2 linked regions of the Roseiflexus sp. RS-1 genome follow. The protein of the gene in region 1 interacts with the protein of each later gene in a pairwise test. Links are inferred from orthologs where the notes say so. Each region holds a gene or a part of one and is shown in the gene's direction. Other genes may lie near its edges. The genes, in order: epsC and cysK.

Region 1 (10,332 bases):
ACTCCCATTGTCGGACGGGACGCACGTACTATAGACCGTTCCGAAGCGGCGGGGTATGATGGTACGGAAGGTGCTGGACAGGAGCCTGAGGTATGACGACACTTCCCTCCCCCAATGATGCAATCGCCGACTCGGCCAGACTGATCGCTATTCTCGAACGTCATCACAAAGATGTGCCGGAGATCGAAGGATTGCTCACCGCACATCGCACGACCCACCACCAGATGACGACCAGTTACCACGCCAGCGAAGATGCCATTGCCGCCTGGCGCGCGGCGCTGGCGCGCCGCTGGACGTGCGAAATAGCGGCGCGTCGCCTGTACAAGCAGACGCTGCGCCAGATTGTGCAGCACTACGGCACTGCCGAAACGCCGACCATCCGCCTGATCTCACGCGGCGGCGCCGAAGCCGATAGCACCCCGGCTGAATTGCTCGAGGATATGCGCCGCCTGCACGCTGTTCTTTCGCTCGAAGCCGCAACCCTGCCATTTGCCGAACAGCGCCTGACCGAAATTGCTCAATCGTGCGCTGCGCTCGAATCTGCCATTCATGATGTCGCCGAGAGTGAACGGCGACGGCGCACTGCGGTGCTCGATCTCCGCATTGCCCGTGAGGTCTATCGCCGGATGCGGCGTGAGACGTACCAGGCGCTCGTCAATCGGTTGGGTGATCAGGCGCCGCTCGATATCGACGAATCGGTGCTCGAAACGACAGAGTAGAGCCTGTCACAGGCTGGCGATCCGCCGGGTCTCACCCTCATACGATCCAGTGTTGCTGGACATTTCTGGCAATGGTTCACCAGGCAGCGCCGGTGCGGTTCTTTCCCCGGTTACAACCCGCACGATCTTTACCTCGCCAAACATCGCAACGGCAGTAATGCGCAGGCGCACCGGCGCTGTCTCGAATTCGATCTCCGGCAACCCGACAGGAGAGTGCAGTTCGTTGTCTTCTGAACGCCACTCATACCCCGTCTGTCCCATTATCGCGCTGCCATCCACGTGGATGCCAGCATCGTTGGGGACGCGGATTGTGACCTGACCAAACAGTGCGTAGGCGCCGATGGCGTGATCGCCGGACGAGAGTCGCTGGCGTGTCAGATCAACGGTGAGTCTGCCGAACATTGCCGTAAAACTCTCGCCTTCCAGATGGGTATGGGTGTTGATATGCTCAACATCACCAAACAGACTCATCGAGGACATAGCGTGCTCCTTACCTGTGTTGCACGAGACAACAGTTCGACGTATCATACCTGCGCAGAGTTGCGCACGTCCGTTCGGAGGGTCGTATGTCGCTCACACTGACGTCCGCTGCACTCCGTGCAGTGCTGCTGGCATCACAGGGGCTTGATCAACCGCCGCAGCGCGCGGCAACCCGGGATGACCTTCTGGAAACCATCCGGCGGATGGGTGCATTGCAAATCGACACCATCCACGTGGTCGCGCGCAGCCCGTACCTGGTGCTGTGGAGCCGCCTAGGGGCGTATGATCCGCGCTGGTTGACCGATCTGCTGGTGGAGCGAGCAATCTTTGAGTACTGGTCGCACGAAGCCTGTTTTCTGCCGATTGACGATTACCCGATCTACCGGTCACTCATGTTGGCAGGGCGCACGCGCAGCAATGCCTATGCGCGCAAGTGGTTGCACGAGCATCAATCGATTGCTGCTGCGCTGATCAACGATATTCGCAACAACGGACCGGTTCGCTCAGCAGACTTCGTTCGCGCTGACGACGCGAAGGGAGGATGGTGGAACTGGAAGATCGAAAAGATGGCGCTGGAAATGCTCTTCATTGTCGGTGATCTGATGATTGACCGGCGAGAGAACTTTCAGCGCGTTTACGACCTGCGTGAGCGAGTTCTGCCTGAATGGGACGATGCCCGTATACCTGATGTCGAGACAGCGCAGCGCACACTGATCCTTGCGGCAGCACAGGCGCTCGGTGCGGCGCCAGCACGCTGGCTCGCAGACTACTTTCGCCTGAACAAGGCAGAAACGGCGCGCATTGCCGCTACACTGGCAGCCAATGGCGCACTCGCAACTGCTCGTGTCGAAGGATGGCGCGATCCGGTCTACATTCATCCGGGCAATCTGCCGCTGGCTCAGGCTGCCGCCGATGGCGCGCTCCGATCAACGATGACGACGCTTCTCTCACCGTTCGATCCTGTCGTGTGGGATCGGCAGCGCATCCGGGAACTGTTTGGCTTCGACTATCGCATCGAGTGTTATACACCTGCACCCAAACGACGCTATGGCTATTTCACATTGCCCATCCTGCATCGGGGCGCGCTGATCGGGCGGCTTGATCCAAAAGCGCACCGGAAAGATGGTATATTTGAGGTCAAGGCGCTCTATATCGAGCCAGGCGTCGATCCAGACGAAGACCTTGCGCTGGAGCTGGCGGCAGCGTTGCGCTCCTGTGCAGCATGGCACGGCACACCCGACGTTGTTATTCGCCAGTGTGATCCGCCAGCGTTCGGTATACTGCTGAAACGCGCCCTCTCATAATCAAATCTGGTAGAACATGCTGCGCGGCATACTGGTGCGCGTTCACCATCCGCGCTGTTTGCCATTGGAGCGAAGGCGTCCCACCCTCTTGGGGCAGCCGAGGGCAAGATGCCCTCACTCCCGTAACGGGCTTCGTTCTCTAACGAAACTCCTACGTTTGACCGTTTGATCATTGCCATCAGATCGGCTACAATAGAAGCGCCTGACACATCATTCGGCGTTCGGCTCATTACTCGATACCAGGAGGTCGTGACGGTTATGCCTACCTACGTGTACGCCTGTGACGCTTGCGGTGCACAATTCGAACAGTTCCAGTCGTTCAAGGACGAGCCGTTGCGGGTTTGTCGCTGTGGCAAAGAAGGCTCGGTGCGCCGGGTCTTCCAGCCGGTGGGCATTGTCTTCAAAGGTTCAGGCTGGTACATTACCGATAGCCGCAAGAGTGACAGCGCGAGCATCGGCAGCGATGGCTCGTCGAAGAGTGAGAAGAGTGAGACGAGCGGCAGTGAATCGTGATCTGATCCATATGCGCCCCGAACGTGGGCGCTTCCCTTTCCTTCCCCATACCTCCCGCCGCCAGTCGGTCGGGTTCGTCGCGCAGACCTGTATCTGTCGTTAGGGGCGTCATGTTTTGAATGGCGCCCCTGGTTTGCGTTACGCGCTTCGATTGACCGTCGAACGGGAGGTTTTATATGTCCAGACATAAAGATAACCTGCTCTGCGTTATACGCGACGATATTCGCGCGATCTTTCGCAATGATCCGGCAGCGCGCAGCCTGGCGGAAGTACTGCTCTACCCTGGATTGCACGCGATTCTGCTGCATCGCCTGGCGCATGCGCTCTGGCGTCGCCAGATTCCGTTTATTCCGCGCCTGATCTCGCAGATCAGTCGCTTCCTCACCGGCATCGAAATCCATCCCGGCGCGGTCATCGGTCGTGGCTTCTTCATCGACCATGGCATGGGTGTGGTGATTGGCGAAACGACGGAGATCGGCGATTGGGTGACTCTCTATCAGGGCGTGACGCTTGGCGGCACCGGTAAACAGCGTGGCAAACGCCATCCGACGGTGCGCGACAACGTCGTGATCGGCGTCGGGGCAATCGTGCTTGGCGCTATCACCATTGGTGAGGGGGCGCGCATCGGCGGCGGCGCCGTGGTGGTGAAAGATGTGCCGCCACATACGACCGCCGTTGGCGTTCCGGCGCGCATCGTCGCGCAACGCGACCCGCATACCGGCGAAACACGCCGCGTCGAGCATCTCCCCGACCCCGAAGGCGAAATGCTGCGCAGCCTGCGCGCGAAGGTGCTGGAACTCGAAGAGCGCCTGACTGAACTCGAGATCGCCACCAACCATCATCTCACCCACCATGTCGAAGATGATGCACTGCTGGAACAGTGCTGGTCCGCTCTTGGCGATGATACACATGGCAATGGCATCATGAGTGAGCACGGCTATGTAGCCGGTGATGGGATATAGTATCTATGAGCATTCGTATCTATAACACGCTCACCCGCACTCTGGAACCGTTCGAAACGCTCGAACCCGGTGTGGTCAAAATGTACGTCTGCGGGGTGACAGTCTATGATCGGGCGCATATCGGGCACGCGATGTCGGCGATTGTCTTCGATGTGGTGCGGCGCTACCTGGAGTACCGCGGCTACGCGGTTCAGCACGTGGTCAACTTTACCGACGTGGACGATAAAATCATCAATCGCGCCAGAGAAATCGGACGTGATCCGAAGGAACTCGCCGAGTCGTACATTGCCGAGTTTCTCGAAGACCTCGAAGCGCTGAATGTCAAACGCGCCCATATCTACCCGCGCGCGACGGAAACGATGCCGGAGATTCAGCAGTTCATCACCCGCCTGATCGAAACCGGGCATGCATACGTGGTCGATGGTGATGTCTATTTCCGCATTGCGACCGTCCCCGATTACGGCAAACTTTCGCGGCGCAGTCTCGACGATATGATTGCCGGGAATCGTATCAGCGTCGATGAGCGCAAAGAAAATCCGGCGGACTTTGCGCTGTGGAAAGCAGCGAAACCGGGGGAGCCGTTCTGGGACAGCCCGTGGGGACCGGGGCGTCCCGGATGGCATATCGAGTGCTCGGCGATGAACCTGGCGCATCTCGGCGAACAGATCGATATCCACGGCGGCGGCGCCGACCTGATCTTTCCACACCACGAGAACGAAATTGCCCAAACCGAAAGCCTGACCGGCAAGCCATTCGCGCGCTACTGGATGCACAACGGCATGCTCCAGATTCAGACCCGTCTGGCGGACGGCACGTATAAACTGGAGAAGATGTCGAAATCGCTCGGCAATGTGGTGACGATCCGCGAGTTTCTGGCGCAGTACCACCCCGATGTGCTTCGTTTGACGGTGCTCTCAAGTTCGTACCGCAGTCCGCTGGCGTTTGGCGAGGAGATTGCCGCCGATCAGGAGCGCAAACTGGTGCGATTGCGTTCCGCGCTCGAACCGCCGATCGGGACGATTGAAGCGGGATTGGCGGTCGATGTGCTGCTGGCAGCTGCACGAACCACCCGCGAACGGTTCATCGCCGCGATGGATGACGATTTCAACACGGCTGGCGCACTGGCGGCGCTCTTCGATCTGGTGCGCGCGATCAATACTGCGCGCGATGCAGGCGTCGGCGGGGCGCCGTTCGCCGAAGCGCAGGCGACGTTCCGCGAGTTGACCGATGTGCTGGGGTTGACCCTGACACCGCAGCAACCGATCATCCAGCAGGCGGCGCCGTTTATCGACCTGCTGATTGAGGTGCGCAGCGAACTGCGCAAGGCGAAGCAGTTCGCTCTTGCCGATATGGTGCGTAACCGCCTGGCGGATCTGGGAATCACGCTCGAGGATACGCCGCAGGGTACCCGTTGGAAAGCGGCAGATAAGCGACACGTATGAACTGGCTGGAACTTTCAGTCACGTGTGATGCTGAAGCGGTCGAGTCGGTCAGTGAGTTGCTGGCGCACTATGGCTACAACGGCGGCGTTGTCGTCGAGCCGCCGATCATTCCCGGCGATGACGGTCCGGAGTACCGGTACGATCCAGTGCGCCCGGTGACGGTGCGCACCTACCTGGCGCTCGACGAGTCCGCCGAAGAGGCGCGTGCGCGCATCGAGCAGGGGTTGTGGCTGCTTGGAATGATCCGTCCTGTCGGTCAGTTGCAGGTCCGGCAGATCGAGGAGGAGGATTGGGCAAACGCCTGGAAGCAGTACTACACCATCCAGCGGATCGGTGAGCGCATGATGATCGTGCCGTCGTGGCTGGACTACGAGCCGCAGCACGACGATCTGGTTGTGCGTATCGATCCCGGCATGGCGTTTGGAACCGGACTCCATCCGACGACGCAGTTGTGCCTGCGCGCCCTGGAGCAGTATGTTACGCCGGGCATCACTGCACTCGATCTGGGGTGCGGCTCCGGTATTCTTGCCATTGCGGCGGCGCGCCTGGGCGCTGCCAGAGTGCTGGCGCTCGACACTGACCCGATTGCGGTTGAGGCAACGCGGGCAAATGCGGCGCTGAACACCGTGGCGGATGTCGTCATTGCCGCACAGGGAAGCCTGGGACGCGGCGCAGCCTTCGGGCACTGGTTGCAACCGACAACCGTCAGGAGTGATCAGGAGACGTCAACCGCCGAATCGTCGGCGCTGCTTCCCGACTCGCTCCCTCCCGATGTGGCATTGCCGTTCGACCTGATTGTCGCCAACATCATCGCCAGGGTGCTTGTCGCAGTCGCTCCCGATTGCGTCGCCGCGCTGCGTCCAGGCGGCATCCTGATCAGTTCCGGCATTATCGCCGAACGCGAATCCGATGTTGTCGCCGCGTATGCCGCCGCCGGTCTCGAACCGGTCACACGCCATCAGGAAGGCGACTGGGTGGCGCTGGTTCATCGCAAGCCGTCATATGCCCCGCCGTCAGCGTGATACGATTCGCAGCAACACCTACCGTTTTTTCGTCGATCCGTCCGCGCTCGACGGCGGGAAGGCGCGCCTGTTCGATCCCGAACTGGGGCATCAACTGGCGGATGTGTTGCGGCTCGGTCGCGGCGATCGGATTATCCTGCTCGATGGCGAGGGGTGGCAGTATACGGTATCGCTGGAAGCCGTTGATCGGCGCGGCACGGTGAACGGTGCAATCGAGGCGCGTGAAGCAGCTGGCGGCGAACCGCGCATCAATCTGACGATCTACCTGCCGCTCATCCGAACCGAACGTTTCGAGTGGGCGCTGCAAAAAGGGGTCGAACTCGGAGCGGCGACATTCGTTCCGACGACCTGCGCTCGCAGTATCGACATCGCTCCCGACGAACGCAAACTGACCCGCTGGCGCCGGATCATTCGCGAGGCTGCCGAGCAGTCGCGCCGCGGCAGACTGCCACGCCTTACACCGGCGATCCCGTTCGCCGAAGCCTGCGCCCAATGGGATTCGTCCGATCCGGCGCTGCTTCTGTGGGAAGGAACAGATGCGACGCCCCTCGCGCACGCCCTGCGCATCCTGCAACAGCACACGTCGCCGACGTCGCTCGCGCTCTTCAGCGGACCGGAGGGCGGATTGACCGACGATGAACGCCAATGCGCCGGGCGCCATGGTATCATGAGCGTATCGCTCGGTCCGCGCACACTCCGCGCCGAAACTGCGCCAATTGCTGCGACCGCGATCATCGTGTACGAGTTCGACACGCACGGGTGACCTGCTTTTGCCCCGATGCACCACCCGTTCAGGAGCTTCGTTATGTCCGCCTATCGTCCTGTGCTTCGTCGTCTTGCCGCCGCGCTGGTTCTGCTGACCGTCGGGTTCATCGGTGGTTGGGTAAGCGCCACGATCTTCGCCGACAGCATCTCGCTCACCCGGATTGTTCCGGTGATTGGTCCTGGACTGGTCGCCAACCAGGAGACGCCGCCATCGCTGCGGCAGCAGTTTCGCGTCTTCTGGGAGGTGTGGAATCTGGTTGAAGCCGAGTTCTACCGGCGCGACAAGATCAACCACACGCGCATGATCCGCGGCGCTATCAGCGGCATGCTGGGGTCGCTCGACGATCCGTACACCGTCTACCAGGAACCGGAGCTGGCGTCGCAGACAAACGAGCACATGCAGGGGCGCATGGGGGGCATTGGAACCTACCTGCGGATCACCGACGGGCGCGCCTACCTCTACAAGCCGATCAAAGGCGCGCCTGCCGACGCCGCCGGTCTCCGGCAAGACGATGAGATCGTCGCAATTGATGGCGAGCCGGTAGCGCCAATGATCGCCGGTCTCGACATTCACGAAGCGGCGGTCAAAGTGGCGGCGAAAATCCGCGGGCAGGCTGGCACGCAGGTGCGTCTGACCATCCGGCGGCAACCGGGCGATCAGGAGTTCGATATAACCCTGACCCGCGCCGACATTGTGGTTCCCGGCGTCGAAGCGCAACTTGTCGATGGCGGCGTCGCCTATATCCGCATCATCGAATTCAAAGCCAACACCGTTCCCGAATTCGATCAGGCGCTGCGCGAACTGCTGCCGCAGGCGCCGAAGGGAATCGTCCTTGACCTGCGCAACAATCCCGGCGGCTACCTGGATCAGGCACGCGCCGTATTAGGGCGACTGTACGACGGGGTGGCGCTCTACGAGCAGAACAGCAAAGGAGAGTTGACCGAAATCCGCACCGTCAGCGGCGACATTCGCGCGTATGACCTTCCTATCGTGGTGCTGATCAACGGCGGTTCCGCCAGCGCCAGCGAAATTGTCGCCGGGGCGTTGCGCGACAGTCGCCCGAATGTGACGCTGATCGGCGAAAAAACCTTTGGCAAAGGGTCGGTGCAGAACATCTACAACCTGAGCGACGGGAGCAGCGCGCGCATCACCTTTGCCCACTGGTTGACACCGGCGCGCACTGAAATCGACAAGATCGGCATCATGCCGCAGTACGTCATTCCCTACGCCGAAGATCCGGCCACGCAGGCGCCGTGCATTGGCGACCGGCAACCGCCGCCTGGAGCGACCACCTGCGCCGACAATCAACTGTTCTATGCCATCCGCCTGCTGACAACCGGCGAAAAGCCGCCATCGATGCCAGCAGCGGCGCGCTGAGGAGCAGTGCTCCCGGATCGTGTCGGTTCAAGCAGCGTGGTCGTCCCGACCTTCGCCTGCACGCTATAAGTCCACCGCAAAAAGGGTAGGTCACTGCAGCGGCGCAGCGTTCGCAGAGGAAGATGCCAGAGCGAGTCGCTCCAACGCATCACACTTCGACGCGCATATTTTTGAAGTTCTCTGCGCGCTCGGCGTCTCTGCGGTGCGTTTTTGCAGTGAAGTCATGCTATGGTTAATGACAATTCCCGCAGGCGTTCGTTCTTCTACGGGTGCGCGGCCTGCGGCAAAACGGCCAGCACAGCCGCACGAACCCGCTCAGCCACCTCGATCGCCTCAGCGGCAGTGGCCTGATCTGGCCAGAATCCAGGGTCATAGCGCAACTGGACAGCGTAGGGGGTCAACTGCGTCAGGTCAAGCCCCGTGAGATCCGGCGCCGGGTCGAGCGTGGCACAGCGGCGCTCAAGCTCCTCAAGGTTATGCGTGAGCGGAAACGGCTGCCCGGTGAAAGCGAGCAGTCCCTTCAGGTATTTCTCAGCAGCCTGCTGGGCATGAAAGCAGGCCGTATCATACGGTCCAGAACTTGCCGCGATGAGCCGTGCGCTAAACAGGTCGCTATCTCCCTTTGCCAGCCAGCCGCGCGCCAGGTCAGTCGCGTCGCTCATACAGCACCTTTCCCTCACGCAGGGCGGTCGTGATAAACGCGTTCGGCACATTAGCCCACGCTTGTACCTCGGCCGGGGTCCAGACGACAACATCTTTCGCCGGAAACAGGCCGACAAGCGCACGAAGGTAGCGTGACGCACGCTTATAGCGCGGCAGGTCCGACTCTTCAATGACCAGGATGTCGAGATCGCTGTCAGGACGAGCATCACCGCGGGCACGCGAGCCGAACAGCACAATCTTGCGCGGGTTGCCCGCTGCACGCATTCGCTCAACCATTTCGCGTAATAGTTCGTCAGACACCGGCGGGTAAACCGTCTCAAGCGGGGTAGACATCGGTACACTCCTGCTCCAGGTCAATGAAGGAGCGCTTCACGATGGCGCTGGTATCGAGGCGGGAACCTCCGTTCCAGCCACTCCTCAACCAGCGTCTCGACGGGCCGACCAGGGCGCGCAGTCTCCTGCGCAAGCCGGTCATAGAGATCAGGTTGCAACTCAAGGATCAGTGTGGTCATGAACACCTCACCTGGGTTCGGATAGAACCGCTGTTGATTCTCATCGTATTGTACAATGCGACGGTTCGCGCAGCACGATGACCGGTGCAACCGGCATACCCGGTCCGAGAAGGCGAGGATACGCTGCAATTACCACAGCGAATGCTGGATGCATCCATTGAACTGCACGCGCATGTCGTGATCCATGGGGAGTTGATAATTGGAGATGAACAGTTCAGCGCCTTTCTCGGCTTTCTCCTGCCTGTAATTATTCATGCCGTACTGCAATTCCCAACGATGGATACACGCAAACTGAAAGTTCTGACGAATTTCAGGCGAGTCGTCATATGTAATCAGCCACGAGTGCCTGCACTTTTTCATCTCTTCAGCAAATTCAGTGTGGTCAAAACTCTCGTGCAATATGCCATTTCTTCCATAAAGTTTTGATTTCGTCGCAACGAGGTATGGCGGATCCAGGAATGTAAATGTCCTTCTATCACCATCCTTCAGCAACTCCTTATAGTCCATATTCGTAATCTTAACACCCTCTAAGATTTTTCCGAGAAGAGCAACTCTTTCTATTGAAGATTTCG
Region 2 (10,184 bases), 2.0 Mb from region 1 along the record:
CGGTAGACGGTATCGTCTCGAGTGGCGCGTGCGGGTCGGCGCCAAACGCCACATCCAGCGTCTGTTTGGAGACATCAATGCCGATAAAGAGCGACTCACGGGAAGCCATACACAGAACCTCCTGAGGAAAACGGCGCCAGCCTTGCTAGCATATGCGGGTTTGAGGGCCCAGATAACTGTTCGGCTTGGTCGCGTTGAAGGACACGGCTACCCAACACTCCGCGGCGATCTCGTGAACCTGGCGCAGAACGGTATACCGTGTCCCGTTAGATTATACTAGACGCAGTAAACGCAGAGAGCGATTGATTGATGGAAAACGCTGCACGTCTGGCATCGCTCTGCGGTGTACGTTTTTATTGTAACGTCATTGCTCATAAGCGAACTGCCAGCCATTGAACGCCCGTGCGACAAGGAGGCTCACCATGCTGAAAACGATCTCACCCACTCGCTCGCTGAGCACCCGTCTGGCGCTATTCACGATTGCCACGGCGATGACGACAATGCTGGCGCTGACCCTGCTCACCAATGCAGCAGCAACGGAGAACGCCATCGCTACGGCGCGTCACCAGATCGATACACAGGCGCTCAACGGCATCGAGCGCGTCGAAATGTATCTTCAGGATCGACGCTCCGGCGTTGCGTTGACCGCGCAACTGCCGCTGGTTCGTGCAATGCTCGAGAATCAGGAAAGCCCAGAAGCGCGCGAGCGCGGGCAGTTCGTCATCAACGCGGTGCAGAACACCTTCAACTACGATACCATATCGTTGATCGACATTTCGGGCAAAACGGTGTTGAGCACCAACTCCGGCGTGATCGGGCAGGATCGCAGCCAGCGACCAGAGGTGATTGAGGCGCGACGCGGCGTACCGGCGATGTCAGACGTTGCCGCCGACCCGGACGAGGAGCGGGTGTTTCTCCATTTCACCGCTCCGGTCTACGGATTGAACAAACAACAGATGATCGGCGTAGTTGACGGACGGATCGTACTCGACGAGCTCCACCGATTGGTGGCGTTAGACAAAAATCGCAGCGGCGCCGGCAGTTACAGCGCCATCGTTGATCGCCATGGCATCCGCATTTCCATCCCGGATTTCCCGCAACTCCTGTTCCAGCCGGTTGCGCCGCTGGCGCCAACCCTGGCTCAGGAGATGATCGACACCCGTCGCTTTGGCAGCAATACCGCAATGCTGATCCGGCAATCGTCCTCGATGCCTGAAGTCATGGAGAGCATCAATCTCATCAATCAGCGCGTCGAAGAACGTCATTTCTTCACGGGAGCGCTTAATTCCGGCGAAGAAGGCGAATCGGTCATTCGCAGGCTGCGCTCGGCAGACTGGTACTATATCCATCGTGTGCCGATCGAGCAGTTCTACAGCGTGGTGCGCGCCCAGACAAATTATGCCGTGCTGGTGACCGTCATTGCTGCGGTGATCGCCATTATGATCACCCTCTGGTTCGTGCAACGGTCGCTGCGCCGACCGCTGATCCAGCTGGTGGAGACGGCGAGCGCGATCGCCGGAGGCGACCTGAGCCGCCGTTTACAGATGCATCAGCGTGATGAGATCGGCATCCTTGCCGACGGATTCAACACCATGGCGGATGCACTGGAAGCGCGCATCACCGAAGCTCAGGCGGCAAAAGAAGAGGCGCAGCGTTCGCAGCGCGCCGAAGCCGAAGGGCGCGCATCGCTCGAACGCAGCGTCGCGGAATATCTGGCGTTTGTGCAACGGGTGGCGGATGGCGATCTCTCCCAAACCCTCGCCATTGATCGCAACGACGCTCTGGGACAGTTGGGCATTGGTCTCAACAAGATGGTCGAAAGCCTGCGCGCTATGGGACGCCGATCTCAGGAAGCGGCTAATGCTATCGCCGAAGCGGCGGCGCAAATCCTGATTACCACCACCCAGCAGGCATCGGCGGTCAACGAACAATCAACCGCCGTTGCTCAGACCATGGCAGCGCTTGATGAGGTGCGCGCAATCGCGCGACAGACTGCCGATCAGGCCGATCATACTGCGCGCGACGCACAGGCGGCGCTGACCGCCGCGCAGCAGGGGATTGCCATCGTCGAAGAGACAGTGCAGAGTATGACCGACATTCGTCAGCGCGTCGAAGGAATCGCCCAAACCATCCTGTCGCTTGCCGGGCAGGCGCAGGCGATCAACACGATCACCGGCACGGTTTCCGAGCTTGCCGATCAGTCGAATCTGCTCGCACTCAATGCCGCGATCGAAGCCGCGCGCGCCGGTGAGCAGGGGAGAAGCTTCTCCGTTGTGGCGCAGCAGGTGCGCGACCTGGCAGAGCGCAGCAAACAGGCGACCGTTCAGGTCCGCTCGATCCTGGGGGACATCCAGAAGTCAACCCAGGCAGCGGTGATGGTAACCGAAGAAGGCGCCCGGCGTGTTGACAGCGGCAGTCAACTGGTCAGTCAGGCGGGGAACGTCATCCACCGGATCGCTGGCGAAGTCGAGAACGGCGCACAGGTCAATGTGCAAATGGCAGCCAGTGCGCGTCAGGCAACTGTCGGGTTGGAGCAGATCGGGCAGGCGCTGCTGTCGATTCAGAAAGCGGCTTCCGAAACGCTCACCAGCACCCGTCAGGCGGAGCGCGCTGCGCAGAACCTGAATGCCCTGGCGCAGTCGCTCCAGCAGATGGTTGCTATCTACCGGCTGGCATAAGCATCATCAGCGATACCCATGCGGATGGCGACGGTGCCATTCCCAGGCGCTGCCGATGATCTGTTCCAGGTGCGGGAAGCGCGGCGACCAGCCGAGTTCGTTGCGGATCTTCTCCGACGAAGCGATCAGGATCGCCGGATCGCCGGGACGCCGCGGACCGAACTCATACGGGATGGGGTGACCGGTCACCTTTCGCGCCGTCTCGACGACCTCCAGATTGGTGAAACCGTTGCCGTTGCCCAGGTTATACGTGCGACTGCCCAGGCGATCAAGGGCTTCGAGCGCCAGAATGTGCGCCTGCGCCAGATCGAGCACGTGGATATAGTCGCGCACGCACGTACCGTCCTTCGTCGGGTAATCATTGCCGAAAATGATCACCTTCTCGCGCTGACCAAGCGCCACCTGGAGCACAATCGGGATCAGGTGCAGTTCCGGCTCATGATGCTCCCCGCGGTCGGGCATGCCGCCGGCGGCGTTGAAATAGCGCAGACAGGCGTACTTCAACCCGTAGATCCGCTCGAACCAGTAAAGCGTCCGTTCGATGAAATACTTCGACTCGCCATACGGCGAACCCGGCACAATCCGTTCATCGGCATCGATCGGGATGGTTGCCGGATCATCGAACAGATTGGCAGTGGAGGAGAGAATGAAGCGCCCCACGCCATGCGCAACCGCCTGTTCCAGCAGGTTCGCTGCTGCGACCAGATTGTCGCGCAGATATTTGAGCGGGAGTTGCATGCTTTCTCCCACCAGCGTAAACGACGCAAAGTGCATGATGCCGTCGAACCCGCGGTGATCGCGAAACAGGCGCGCCACCGCGTCGGGATCGCGCAGGTCGCCTTCAACAAAGGCCGCTCCGGATGGCACGGCTGCACGATGACCCTGGTAGAGATTGTCGAACACGACGACATCGTGACCGGCTGCGAGGAGTTCTGCGGCGCAGATGCTTCCAATATAACCGGCGCCGCCGGTAACAAGGATTTTCAAAGCGAACCTCCGTGGCAGGAACGAATCGTGCACAGTATAGCACAGGCAGCCCACAATCGCGACTATGTACAACGCGCGCCTTTTGTGCTATGCTACCAGGCAGGTACGACATTGCTTCGTTCAGGGACAGCGCTATGGCCATAACCGATCGGATGCTCATTGGAGCGATTGCGAGCAACCCCGCAGATGTTCACGGCGCCGGCGAATACCGTTGCTGTCGCACATGCATGGTGATCTACTTCACATCAGCCAAAAACCCCGATACCGCCCATGAAGGGCACGACACATTCCCTCTGCCGGCGCTCAACCCTGATGGGTCCGGCAAACTTGTGCGCGCCTTCCAGCGCTATATCGAGCGCTGGTCGCCTGAGCGGCGCGAGCAGATCGAACGCTTTGCGCAGCGCAAAGGGTGGGATATGGCGATGGAGTTGAAGTACGGCGGCGGGGCGCTCGAAGACCACGAGGCTGCCGAATGGCAGGAGATCGTCAACGCGCGGCTTGAGCAACTGATGCGTCAGGCGCGCCAGCAGATCGAATCCGGCGCGCCGGTTCCACAATCAAAATAGCATCACGCCCGCTTCACGCGCCAGTTGACGCAAACGCTCACCGGCAGGCTTGCGCCCGTTCTTCTCCATCTGCTCCGCCAGTTCGTTCAGGCGCCTGACGAAGGCGGGCGTAATCATTGCCGGATTCTGGCGCAGCAGTTTCGTCGCCTCCTGTGGCGTCTCCGCCTGAAGCAACTGACTGATGAAGCGATCTTCGGGCGAAAGGGATTCTTCGACGATCTGGGTTGCCAGTTGCTCAATTGCGCGCAACCGTTCCGTCAGGTGATCCTGACCGCTGCGTTCAGCCGCTGCCAGGTTGGAGTGGAGCACCAGCATGAATGCCTCGTTGATCTCATCGCTGCGCTCGCGCAGCACCGTCGCCGGGTCTGCCGCATCGAGCGCTGCGCGCAGCAGGTTCGCGCCAGCGTCGAACAGTTCCTGCGCTTCCCGATCCATGCGCTCGACGGTTGCGAGAATAACGCTCCGCCGCGCCGTCAGGCGTTCAGCCGTCGCCCGGTCGCCGGACTGCTCCGCCTGATCGATGCGCGCAGTCCACTCCTCGAAGAAACTGTAGTCAATGGCGGGGCGCAGTTCAGCGATCAACCCTTCCAGTTCATCGTCATTCGCCGCTATCAGGCGCTCGACCGCTTCGGTTGTTGCAATATCGGGCGTATCGAGCGCTGCCTCCTCGCCTGCGCCGGCAAAACCGACCATTTCCGCCAGCCGCTGACGCAGCGCCATCAGAACCTGCGCCGAGTCATCGCGCCCCACCTGGCTGCTGGCAACGATAAACGCATCGAGGGTCGCAAAAAATGATTCGTCCAGCTGATCACGCTGTTGTTCGACAAGTGCGTTGAACGCCTCTTCGCCACGTTCGGCCGCTTCTGCCAGCTGCGCGATCAGATCGACACGCTGACGCTGAGCTTCGATCTTCTCGCGCGACACACCATCAGCTTCGAGAATGGCATCGATCAGCGAGTTGATCGTCAGAAAACGGCGCGGCGCCAGTAGATATGCGCGTGGCGCGTTCGGCGGCAGCGTGCGCATCACCAGCGCCGCAGCATCGCCGATAAAACGTTCCTGTTCCTCCTGACGGGCATTGAGTTGCTGCGGAATGTGCACGAGCGCCAGTTGTTTGGCGGCATCGTGGTAGAACAACGGCGCGCTGATCATGATCGCCATGCCGCAACTCGGGCAGATCGCAAGGTTCAACTGCCCGGCGATCAGACGCGCCTTCAATTCGGGATGCTGCACTGCATCGACAATCGTGACGATCGACGCACGAAGCGGTGTGCGGCAGGATGGACAGGTCAGCTGAACGACCTGCGCTGATGGACCCGTGGTCACACGATACCCTTTCAGAATCGCACGCGCCGGATGCACCGGCGCGGACGGATAACCAGTCATGAATATTATATCACGGATTGCGCGCCTGCGATTCTGGCATAATGGCATAACCACCGGCTTGACGGGCACAATCATGGGACGTATACTTCCAATGTTACGCAACAAAAATAACAAATGAAAGAGGAACCCATGCGCATTTACGGAAGCATTACCGAACTCGTGGGCAACACGCCGCTTGTGCGCCTGAACCGGGTGAACGACACCCACGCCACTGTCGTTGCCAAACTCGAATGGTTCAACCCCGCTGGCAGCGTCAAAGATCGCATCGGGCTGGCGATGATCGAAGCTGCCGAACGCGACGGCATCATCCGCCCTGGCGAGACGGTGATCGTCGAGCCGACGAGTGGAAACACCGGGATCGGGCTGGCATTCGTGGCGGCGGCAAAGGGATATAAAGTCATTCTGACGATGCCGGAGACGATGAGCATCGAGCGACGCAAACTGCTGCGCGGTTTCGGTGCTGAACTGGTGCTGACGCCCGGCGCAGAAGGGATGCGCGGCGCCATCGCGCAGGCGGAAGCGATTGCCGCTGAACTGCCGAATGCGTGGATTCCGCAGCAGTTCAAGAATCCTGCCAACCCTGAGATTCACCGCCGCACGACTGCCGAAGAACTGTGGCGCGACACCGACGGTCAGATCGATATTCTGGTGTCTGGGGTCGGCACCGGCGGAACGCTCACCGGTGTGTCGGAAGTGATCAAGCCGCGCAAGCCGTCGTTCTATGTCGTGGCAGTCGAACCGGAAGCATCGCCAGTCCTTTCGGGCGGGAAGCCCGGTCCGCACAAGATTCAAGGGATCGGCGCCGGTTTTATTCCCGACGTGCTCAACACACAGGCGTATGATGAAGTATTCCGTGTGTCAAATGAGCACGCCTTCGAGATGGCGCGTCGCCTGGCGCGCGAAGAAGGGTTGATGGTCGGCATCAGTTCAGGCGCGGCGGCGTATGCGGCGCTGGAAATTGCGCGACGCCCGGAGAACGCCGGTAAATTGATTGTGTTTATCTCTGCATCGAATGGGGAACGCTACCTGAGTACGCCGCTGTACGGCGATGATGTGTAAATGATGGTTCGACACAACCGTTTCTGGCTTCGGCGCGTATGGTGGTATAGAGAACCGGGAACCGGGAACCAGGAACTGAGAACCAGGAACCAGGAACCGAGAACTGAGAACTGAGAACCGGGGACTGAGAACCGGGAACTGAGAACCGGGAATTATCGCCATACCATATGGCTCGTGCAAGAGAGACGGACATGAACCGGATTCCTTCATCCGAGATTACGCCAGAGCATATCTACCGCTCGCGACGCCGGTTCCTGCGCGGGATCGGCGCTGTAGCGCTGGCAGGGTTGGGTATCGCCGCATGCGGCGATGCGTCAGTCCAATCGCCCGCCCTCACACCAGGACCGGTGTCGCAACAGACCGATGAGTTGGGTGATCCGCTCAACACCTACGAGCAGATCACCACGTACAACAACTTCTACGAATTCACGACGCAGAAAGAAGGCGTCGCCCAACTGGCGCGCAACTTCCGCACCTCGCCGTGGACGATCAGCATCGGCGGGTTGGTTCACAAACCGCAGACTATCGCCATCGAGGATATACTGAAGCGTTACCCTGCGGAAGAGCGCATTTACCGCCTGCGCTGCGTCGAGGGATGGTCGATGGTTATCCCATGGCTGGGATTCCCGCTGCGCCGATTGCTGGCGGATGTCGAACCGATGGCGGACGCGCGCTACGTCCGCTTCGAGACGCTCTACGACCCGGAACAGATGCCGGGGCAGCGGGATCGCTGGTACACCTGGCCCTACGTCGAAGGGCTGCGCCTCGATGAGGCGATGCACGATCTGACGATCCTGAGCGTCGGGCTGTACGGCAACCTGCTCCTGCCGCAGAACGGCGCGCCGCTGCGACTGGTCGTTCCGTGGAAATATGGGTTCAAGAGCATCAAATCAATCGTGAAGATCGACCTGGTTGCCGAACAACCAACGTCGCTCTGGATGGCTGCCGCCCCGCACGAGTACGGTTTCTACGCGAATGTCAACCCCAACGTCCCGCATCCGCGCTGGTCGCAGGCGACGGAGCGACGCATCGGCGAGTTCGAGCGCCGCCCGACGCTGCTGTTCAACGGGTATGCCGACCAGGTGGCGAGCCTCTACGCCGGGATGGATCTGCGGGTGAATTATTGAGGCGCGGGGCGTGAGGGGTTGAAGGTTGAACGTTGCACGTTGAATGTCGGACGACAACATGGAGGGGCGCAGCAGCGCGGCGCCCGAACCGGCAGCGGGGTTCACGGCGGCGGCGCGAGGCGCGAGGTGTGTATGGCTGAGTCTGAGACTCATCCCAACAACTGGACCCACGTCGTTCATCCGGCGGCACTGACGCCGCTGGCGCTGCTGATATGGGACGCACTCAGCGGGGGGCTGACGGTCAACCCGATCCAGGACCTGACCCAGCGCACCGGCTACACGGCGGTCATCCTGCTGATCCTGTCGCTTGGCTGCACGCCGTTGAGCACCGTGACCGGCTGGAAACGCATGATCGCCCTGCGCCGTCCGCTGGGTCTGTATGGATTTCTCTACGCCATCCTGCACATGCTCATCTTCGTGGCGCTCGATTTTGGTCTCAACCTGACGCTGATCATCCAGGAGATCGCCGAGAAACGGTACATTCTGGTCGGAACGCTGGCGCTGTTGATTCTGCTGCCGCTGGCGCTGACTTCAACGAAGGGATGGCAGCGTCGGCTTGGTCGAAACTGGAAGCGGCTGCACCGTCTGGCGTACCTGGCGGTTCCATTGGCGATTGTCCACTACGCCTGGGCGCAGAAGAGCGACATCCGCCAGCCTCTGTTGCTGGGTGCGGCGGTTGCGCTCCTGCTGGTGCTGCGTCTCCCACCGTTGCGCCGCCGGATCGAAACGTGGCGTCGCGCACTCGTCGCGCGGCGGCAACCGGCGTCTCACAGGCATGCCTCTGTCGGTGAAGCGCGACGGTCGGATGGGGGATGAGGCGGAGGAGTAATGCTACCAACCCGTGGTCGCCTTTAGCGCGTAGATGGCTGCCTGCATGCGATCTTTCAACCCAGGTTTCAGCAGGATGTTGCCAACGTGAGTTTTGACCGTTTTCTCGCTCAGGTGCAACTGCGCTGCAATTTCCTGGTTATCCCGACCCCCGACGATTATAGCAGTTCTCAGATACGTTGACCCGTGTCTGGATTGCTAGAGCTTTCCATCGTCGTGCGCCGCAGCGGGCTGATGGAGATTGAGAAATAAATCCGCTATCCCGCGTGTGCCGTCGGGCTGAAGCCCTCGGCTATCCAAGGCGAAGCCCGCCTGCGCGGGCTAGAGCGGATTATCAAAGACCATAAGCCCTGGCTGAGGTCGGGCAAGCGCTGCGGGCTGGATTAACCCGGCGCCCCCGGCATAGGGAAGGGTGACGGACACGCCAGCCCCGTAGGGGCTTCCACGCGCTCAGGGAGGGCTTGAGCCCGCACGAGCGGAGTCACGCCCGACGACGACGATGGCGGATGGCTTCTCTCCGACCGCCATGCAAGGCGGTCGCCGCATTGGGAACGCGCGAGGGACTGCGCTTGTCCCAGGAGGTTCAACCTCTATGAGAACCGCTATAGTTTGAGCGCCTCGAATTCGCGGATGGTAAGGACATCGGGCGACCGCCGCACGCCCCGCACTTCTTTCATCAGTCGCCAGGCGACGCGCGGATGCAGATGCGCCTCTCAATGACCTCTTTTCCAACATTGCACCCCCCGACGCATGAAGCCATCATCGCGCCGCACATATCGTCCACGTTTGAAGGCATAAAACACAATGCTCAGGGAGCATGTGATATACTGCACATCACCGCTGATACCGCCAGGCAACCAGACCCAGGGGGCGCGACACGTGGCGCGTGTATGTCAATTGGCGCATTGCATCGTCCGGAGGCGCAGATCGGTGGAGACGCCGTGCGCTTCCATGACAGCGTTCGTCGTTACTCTTGCGATTGTGGCATTGCCGCTGCTCTGCGTGCTGCATTGCCAGATGCCTTCCGCTCCGGTTCAGGACGCGCTGCGTCCCTTCCTGTTCCTCTGTCATCTGGTTCCCGGCTTTGCAGAGATCTCTCCGTCGTCTGCGGTCGATTCCGCCAGATCGCTGTCGCCGACGATCCGCGCCGTGTACGACTGTGTGATGGCGTCAGCGCTTGCCGTTGCGTATCTGCTGCTGGCGCTGGCGTATGACCCTGATGGCGAAATGCCCTACCGCTTCTTCGCCTTCCCTCCGCCATCTCCTCCTCCCAGGACCTGACAGATGCCGACACGCAAGGCGGAGTGCGCCCGGCGCCAGCCAGGCTGGCGGGTTCCGTTTTGGCGCGCTTTGCGGCAGGCTGGAAGCGCTGCCGCAGGTCTGGAGTCCCTTCTGATCGACGCAACGATGTCATGAAACCCGACTGACAGACTGATAACCTGACATGATGAACTTCCTGGAGGAGTGTCGCTATGGTATCTCTGACTCGTATGGTGCGCGTGGGTGTGGTGCTGGTCGCGCTGATAACAGGATTCGTGGGCGCGCGCAGTGCG

The links.
Region 2: the proteins of epsC (region 1) and cysK interact in binary tests that used the Escherichia coli proteins (3 or more experiments, as listed by UniProt). The link is inferred for Roseiflexus sp. RS-1 from one-to-one orthologs.

Annotation. Positions count from the first base shown.
Region 1 is NC_009523.1:3,812,276-3,822,607, forward strand. The notes cover bases 2,175-5,095. They hold epsC (serine O-acetyltransferase EpsC), read left to right. Parts: upstream 2,175-3,213; coding sequence 3,214-3,978; downstream 3,979-5,095. Other genes in these bases: ROSERS_RS15595 (winged helix-turn-helix domain-containing protein), read left to right, coding at 2,175-2,503; ROSERS_RS15600 (FmdB family zinc ribbon protein), read left to right, coding at 2,762-3,016; cysS (cysteine--tRNA ligase), read left to right, coding at 3,984-5,095. Outside these bases: ROSERS_RS15585 (hypothetical protein), read left to right, coding at 93-719; ROSERS_RS15590 (cell wall-active antibiotics response protein), read right to left, coding at 726-1,199; more of ROSERS_RS15595, read left to right, coding at 1,286-2,174; more of cysS, read left to right, coding at 5,096-5,420; ROSERS_RS15615 (50S ribosomal protein L11 methyltransferase), read left to right, coding at 5,417-6,442; ROSERS_RS15620 (16S rRNA (uracil(1498)-N(3))-methyltransferase), read left to right, coding at 6,423-7,205; ROSERS_RS15625 (S41 family peptidase), read left to right, coding at 7,248-8,585; ROSERS_RS15630 (HEPN domain-containing protein), read right to left, coding at 8,849-9,247; ROSERS_RS15635 (nucleotidyltransferase domain-containing protein), read right to left, coding at 9,231-9,581; ROSERS_RS26145 (hypothetical protein), read right to left, coding at 9,602-9,760; ROSERS_RS15645 (DNA adenine methylase), read right to left, coding at 9,890-10,332.
Region 2 is NC_009523.1:1,828,214-1,838,397, reverse strand. The notes cover bases 4,939-7,711. They hold cysK (cysteine synthase A), read left to right. Parts: upstream 4,939-5,746; coding sequence 5,747-6,676; downstream 6,677-7,711. Other genes in these bases: msrP (protein-methionine-sulfoxide reductase catalytic subunit MsrP), read left to right, coding at 6,868-7,711; ROSERS_RS07790 (CpXC domain-containing protein), read right to left, coding at 4,939-5,617. Also shown: ROSERS_RS07810 (IS110-like element ISRfsp2 family transposase), read right to left, coding at 1-109; ROSERS_RS07805 (methyl-accepting chemotaxis protein), read left to right, coding at 423-2,678; UDP-glucose 4-epimerase GalE, read right to left, coding at 2,685-3,665; ROSERS_RS07795 (hypothetical protein), read left to right, coding at 3,800-4,231; more of ROSERS_RS07790, read right to left, coding at 4,223-4,938; more of msrP, read left to right, coding at 7,712-7,803; ROSERS_RS07775 (sulfite oxidase heme-binding subunit YedZ), read left to right, coding at 7,936-8,619; ROSERS_RS24880 (response regulator transcription factor), read right to left, coding at 8,635-8,790; ROSERS_RS07770 (hypothetical protein), read left to right, coding at 9,583-9,912; ROSERS_RS07765 (copper resistance CopC family protein), read left to right, coding at 10,104-10,184.